Rubripirellula tenax: one gene and its partner. The protein of the gene in region 2 interacts with the protein of the main gene of each other region in a pairwise test. Links are inferred from orthologs where the notes say so. Each region holds a gene or a part of one and is shown on either strand. Other genes may lie near its edges. The genes, in order: accC and ribD.

Region 1 (3,164 bases), on a different replicon or contig from region 2:
GCGCGCCGACGGCGATTGGACGTTGATGCCTTGGATGATCACGGGATTGCCGTCGTGGACGACAACCGTTCCGGTCTTGATATCTTTTGCGAGCATCGCTTGGGTTCCGACACAGGAAAGTCGAGGACGAATAAGTATGTGGCACTGCACCGAATGGTGGGGCAGATTCTCTATCGCCAAAGCCAATCGCGGAAGCCCTCGACCACTAATTCCTGGTTGCCGAATCCTTGCCACATCAGGACTCCGGCAAGCAACACGGCAACCGCCAACATGCCCAACCCTCGACGCGGCGTCGCAACGACATCCTGCTTGACCTCGAAGCGAAGATTCCCAAGCAACATTTGCCAAAATCGGGGATCACCGATGGGCTCGAATGTCATCACGCGGGTGTAATCCATGCCGCGTTGTCCATCGACGCGAACGTGGATTCCCAACTTTGGCAATCGAATTTGCAATGCTCGGTCATCGCCGACTGAGCTGTCATCGATTCGTTTGCAAGCACGGGCCAGGGCGGGGTAGACGTCCTCGGGCGAGCGTCCAAAGACGACCAACTTTGGCCGACTTGTTAGCGTTATCAACGCGACGACCAGCAAATAGAACGCGATCAGGGCTAACCAAACGACTGGCCCGAACAGCGTCGCCGCCGTCGACGGGAAAAACAACTCGGCGGGGCCAACCGCCAACAGTCCAGAAATTCCGACCGCCAGCGCTGCGATGTCGCGTGCGCCCGTCGTCACCAACGCCCGACCCGACAATCGAATGAAGCTGAAAATCATCAAGTACCCAATCAAGGGAACCAATGCGAGCAGGATCGCGAACGGGTCGATGAAAAAAAACACGGCGTCCCGTTAATTCAAAAATTCACGTTCAACGAACTTCGTGTCGTGTAAGCCTGCGACGAACTCGGGATGCTTCAGGACTTTGTCATGAAATGCCGCTGTCGTGCTGATTCCTTCGACCTGCAATTCGGCCAACGCCCGACGCATCGTGGCGATCGCTTCGGCGCGCGTCGGACAGTGTACGATCAGTTTGCCGATCATCGAATCGTAATGCGGCGGAACTGTATAGCCCGTGTAAACGTGCGAATCGAAACGGACACCTAAACCGCCGGGCGCGAAAAAGCCGGTGATCTTGCCTGGGTTGGGTTGAAAATTCTTGTCGGGGTTCTCGGCATTGATCCGGCATTCGAGCGCGTGCCCGCGAACCGACAAATCTTTCTGCTTGAACGACAGCGGCAAACCCGCCGCAACCCGAATCTGCTCTTTGATCAAATCGACGCCGGTGATCATTTCCGATACCGGGTGTTCCACTTGGATCCGCGCGTTGACTTCGATGAAGTAGAAATTGTCGTCTTGGTCAACAATGAATTCGACGGTGCCGGCATTGGTGTATTCGGCCCCGCGAATCATTCGCACCGCTGCTTCGCAAATTTCTTTGCGGCGTTTGGGCGGAAGATTCGGACTAGGCGCTTCTTCGATTAATTTTTGGTGACGGCGCTGCACGCTGCAATCACGTTCGAACAAGTGGCAAACATTGCCGTGCGAATCGGCGATGACTTGCACTTCGATGTGCCTTGGCCGACCGACATAACGTTCCAAATAAACACCACCGTTTCCGAACGCTGCTTGCGCTTCGGTGCGGGCTTGGTCCAGCGCCTTCATCAACGAATGTTCCGTCTCGGCAACCCGCATGCCTTTGCCGCCGCCGCCTGCGGTTGCTTTGATCAGCACGGGAAAACCGATCTTTTTTGCGATCTCGAGAGCCTGCGAGTCGTCGTCGATCAACCCGTCGCTGCCGGGGACCACGGGCACCTTGCTGGCGATCGCCATCGAGCGCGCGGTGTTCTTATCACCCAGTTTTTCCATCGCGGTCGGACTGGGGCCGATGAATTCGAACCCACTGGACCGGCAAACTTCGTTGAAGTGCGCGTTCTCGGCCAAGAAGCCGTATCCCGGGTGAATCGCGTCGGCACCCGACACTTCCGCCGCGGCGATGATCTGATCGATCTTCAGATAGCTGTCGCTGCTTCGCGGCCCGCCGACGCAATAGGCTTCGTCCGCCAGACGAACGTGCATCGACTCGGCGTCGGCCTGGCTGTAAACAGCAACGGAACCGATGCCCATCTCGCGACAGGCTCGGATGATGCGCAAAGCGATCTCGCCACGGTTGGCGATCAAAATTTTATTGAACACGGGATTCTCAGCTTTCGCGGCCACCGATTAGGCGTCCGGCTTCACGCGGAACATCGGCTTGCCAAAATCGACGGGCTCTTGATCGCTTGCCAAGACCGCCACAATCGTTCCGCTGCATTCGGCGGGAATCTCATTGAAGACCTTCATGGCTTCGACGATACAAACCACCGTATCAGGCCCGACATGATCACCGACCTTCACGAACGAAGGCGATTCCGGAGTCGCTTTGCTGTAAAAGGTGCCGACCATCGGCGCGTTGATCGTGAACGTGCCGGCATCCTCGGGTGGTGATCCGCCCGCGGCCGCCGCGGGAGCAGATGCCGCGTACGCAGGGGCCGCGACCGGAGGTGGTGAATAGACGTTCTTTGCACCACGGCCGAGCTTGATTTTCTCGTCACCTTGCTGCAGATCGACTTCCGACAAGTCGTGTTCTTCCATCAATTGAATGATCTGGCGGATACGTTCGACGTCGAACACATCCTTTGGCTTTCCGCCTTTGCTCATGCTGGACTCGCGGTCGGGTAGATTCGTATTGATGGGAAATATCCCTTCTCTAGGATCGGGACGTTTGTTTGCTGCCAAAGTTTTACAACAACCAGACAGAATCTTCGAGTCCCTTTGGCAAGTCACTCAGTACCTCGCATCCGGAATCCGTCACAAGGATGTCATCTTCGATACGAACGCCAAATTCACCCGCAAAATACACCCCCGGCTCAACCGTGATGATCATGCCGGCGGCAAGTGTTTCAGTGCTACTGGCCGACATTCGCGGAGATTCGTGGATTTGCAGCCCCGTCCCGTGCCCCAGACCATGTTTGAAAGCGTCAACCATGCCATGCCGTGCCAGCACCCCCCGGGCGACGGCATCGACGGCGCTGGCCTTGACGCCTGGCCCGATCGTGCCGATCGCGGCCAACTGAGCCTCCAAGACCGCTTCGTAGGCGCGTCGGTAACGATCGCTGGCGCCCGGCC
Region 2 (3,309 bases):
CGGTCGCTGATGTTCCCGAAGCCATCGCGATGGTGTTCGTGTACGGACGCCAAACCGATCGCGCCGCCCGAATCGAAGCGCTCGAAATTCGCAAGGAAAGCTTGGACGATGTTCGTGGCCGCATCGACAGCGTGATCAGCGGATTGAAGTGGACGGAAAGCGAAGGCGAAGCGTTGCCGTTGTTGGTTGCTTGCCAACCTGCGATCGCGATGATTCGATTCAAAGCGAATCCCGGCGAAGCAGAGAAGCTGCAAAACGAATTGTCGGACACGCGAATGGCGCCCTCGATCGCGTCACTGTCGCTGCCGTTGCTGGGCGGCGAATCGTTGAAGTCATCGGCCGGTGATGATTCCAAACGACTAGAACGGACGGCGGTCATTCGCATCATCCAACAATACGATGCCATCGCGTCGAAGGGGGATGACATCATGAATCGCGTTCTCGAATTGGCTGGCGTCGAACCACAAGCGGCGATCAAACCGACCGACGACGATATCGAATCGGTCGCCAACGAAGACTTGAACCTGGTCGACCCGGCAGGACTGAATGCTGAATCGTTGATCTATCTGTTGCAACGTTCTCAACAGGTCTCGGCGACTCCGGCGACACGGCGATTGGCCAACCGTTTGATCGATGCGGATCTAAGCGAAGAACAACAACCGGCTCGATTGTTGGCGTATATGTCGCTGATCAATGCAGCCGAAAATAGCACCGAAGCTCTTGAGTTGATGGAAAAAGCGAAAGCGTTCGCCGAGAGCAAAGACATCCCGATCTCGAATTTGTTGCTCAGCGAAATCGGCTTGCGACTGCAAGCCGGTGACGGACCGGGATTCCAAAACACGTTGCAAACACTGACGACGCGCTATGGCAATGAACCGGAAGTCATGGCCCGACTGCAACAAATGCTGATTCAATTCGGGTTGATCAATCCCGACGGATCGCCTCGTGGTGGACGGCCCGCCCAACAACCGGCGGCTGCAGCCGGCGGCGGACTGTGGACGCCTGATGGTGGCGGTGGCCCTGCACCCGCTGGCCCGCCCGAGTCCGGCGGCGGCAGCAAGTTGTGGGTCCCAGGAATGGATTGATTGTGTGCGATGGCTTTGAATTTTGGATTTGCATTTTAACATTTGAGATTTGAAGTCGTGTTACGTCACTCAACCACCGACGACCAACGTTTCATGTCGGCCGCGATCGAAAGAGCGCGGCTAGGCGAAGGTCACGTCGAACCCAACCCGATGGTTGGATGCGTGATCGTTCGCGATGGCAAGATCATCGGAAAAGGCTACCACGCGAAGTTTGGCGGTGATCACGCCGAAGTCGCGGCGCTGGGGTCACTTGAATCCACCGACAACGCTCGTGGCGCGACCGCCTACGTGACGCTTGAACCGTGCTGCCACTTCGGCAAAACACCTCCCTGCGCCGACGCGTTGATCGACGCCGAAATAGGCCGGGTCGTGGTTGCGATCGAAGACCCCTTTGAAAAGGTTTCCGGTGGAGGCATCGCGAAACTTCGCGACTCGGGCATCGATGTCACGGTGGGCGTGTTGGCAAATGAAGCGGCGGCCGTGGTGGCTCCGTTTGTCAAACGTGTACGCACCGGCCTTCCTTGGGTGATCGCCAAATGGGCGATGACCTTGGACGGGCGGATTGCCACAGCAACCGGCGAGAGCCAATGGATCACCGGTGAATCATCTCGCCGCGCGGTGCATGAACTCCGTGGCCGAGTTGACGCGATTGTGGCCGGCATGGGCACGGTGGTCGCGGACGATCCGATGCTCAACGCCCGGCCCCCGGGAACTCGCGTCGCCACTCGCGCAATCCTTTGCCGGCGGCGATTACCCAGCCTGGATAGTAAACTGGTTCGCACTGCGTCACAGATTCCGGTGTGGCTGTTCGCGGGCCCCCAAACGAATGCCGCCCAACGGCGCGATCTGGAATCGGCCGGCGCGCACGTGATTCTGTTGGACGACCGCGAATCTGACGACATGGTTACCACAACACTGAAACGACTCGCCGAAAATGGGGCGACCAACGTGATGGTTGAGGGTGGCGGGGAGGTTTTTTCCAGCTTTCTTAGTGTCGGTCAAATTGACGAAGCGCACGTTTTCGTGGGTGCGAAAGCCTTTGGCGGAACGGCGGCGCCGGGCCCCATCGGCGGTCAGGGCGTCGAACGACTTTCCCAAGCGTGGGCGTTCAAGCTGCATCAGATCGATCGATTTGACGACGACGTGCGGCTAATCTATCGCCGCTAGCCTTTGCGGAAACGTGGAAACTGAGAAAATCGATCTTCATTCTCGCGGCGATTTCTGACGATACTGGTTCCTGGACTCGTCGGCCTGCCCGATGAGGGTCGGCCCATGCGTCCACCGTACCGTTTGTTCCCACGTCGCTTGACACCAAGCGACCTTCCCGCTGGATCGGGGAAAGTGAGGGTTCAGGGATGAGGTGGTGTTTGCTGTTCGCCTTAATCGGCTTGTCCATGATGGACGCGTCTTTCGCTGAAAGACCGCCCGAGGCTGAGGGTCTTGATGCGGGGCGAGCGAGCCCAGCTAACGTTGGCCCCACCGACTCTGGCTTCTTCGGCGGCCCCGAACTGGGCTCCGGAGTCGTTCGATTTCAACTGATCCAAGGCCGTCTTTGCCTGGATTCGCCGCGACACCGCAAAGGTTCGCAAAGCTGCCAAGAAGGCGACTGCTTCGAAAGCATCTGCGTCACGGCCCAACGCGGAATCCCATCGCTGCACTACGTGCTCGAATCGCCCCAACAGAACGTGACGTTGAACGTCCAAGACGCATCCGAGATTCGGATCGAATCTTGGATCCCCACGTCGAACACACGGTCCTTGCTACATCACGACGACAGCGGCGCAATCGTCTGGGAGCGTGAATCCGATGGCAATACGATTCGATCATCTGGCGCCACCCTCTTGCATCTACGTCAACTGGATCCGAACTCATTCGATGCCCATTTTGGCACCCTGATCATGCGAATGCTCAATGGAACGTCGCTGGAAACGCTTGGCCGTCAAACCCACCGAGCGATGTTGGACGAAGCATCCAACAGCGAAGGCACGACGGTGGCAACCACGGAAGTCGCGTCCGCGATCGCGGCACTGCGATCACCACGGCGACATGTTCGCGCCACCGCCGAGCGACAACTGCTGATGTGGGGGACACCCGCTCTGGCCTTGATCGATTCGCTCGACACGGGCCAATGGGATTCAGAACAAGCCGATCGTATTGCCGCCGTCCGCCGCCGACTGCGACGAAACGACTCGGATACGCCCGCCAAACTTGCCAAACTTCTGGT

The links.
Region 1: the proteins of ribD (region 2) and accC interact in binary tests that used the Escherichia coli proteins (3 or more experiments, as listed by UniProt). The link is inferred for Rubripirellula tenax from one-to-one orthologs.

The regions. Positions count from the first base shown.
Region 1 is NZ_SJPW01000006.1:194,590-197,753, reverse strand. The notes cover bases 21-2,860. They hold accC (acetyl-CoA carboxylase biotin carboxylase subunit), read right to left. Parts: upstream 2,193-2,860; coding sequence 849-2,192; downstream 21-848. Other genes in these bases: Poly51_RS21595 (M24 family metallopeptidase), read right to left, coding at 2,779-2,860; accB (acetyl-CoA carboxylase biotin carboxyl carrier protein), read right to left, coding at 2,220-2,696; Poly51_RS21610 (hypothetical protein), read right to left, coding at 171-839; Poly51_RS21615 (elongation factor P), read right to left, coding at 21-96. Outside these bases: more of Poly51_RS21615, read right to left, coding at 1-20; more of Poly51_RS21595, read right to left, coding at 2,861-3,164. UniProt on the Escherichia coli protein: This protein is a component of the acetyl coenzyme A carboxylase complex; first, biotin carboxylase catalyzes the carboxylation of the carrier protein and then the transcarboxylase transfers the carboxyl group to form malonyl-CoA.
Region 2 is NZ_SJPW01000002.1:620,092-623,400, reverse strand. What follows is about bases 213-3,197. They hold ribD (bifunctional diaminohydroxyphosphoribosylaminopyrimidine deaminase/5-amino-6-(5-phosphoribosylamino)uracil reductase RibD), read left to right. Parts: upstream 213-1,142; coding sequence 1,143-2,252; downstream 2,253-3,197. Other genes in these bases: Poly51_RS08075 (hypothetical protein), read left to right, coding at 2,480-3,197; Poly51_RS08085 (protein-disulfide isomerase), read left to right, coding at 213-1,085. In the rest of the region: more of Poly51_RS08085, read left to right, coding at 1-212; more of Poly51_RS08075, read left to right, coding at 3,198-3,309. UniProt on the Escherichia coli protein: Converts 2,5-diamino-6-(ribosylamino)-4(3h)-pyrimidinone 5'-phosphate into 5-amino-6-(ribosylamino)-2,4(1h,3h)-pyrimidinedione 5'-phosphate.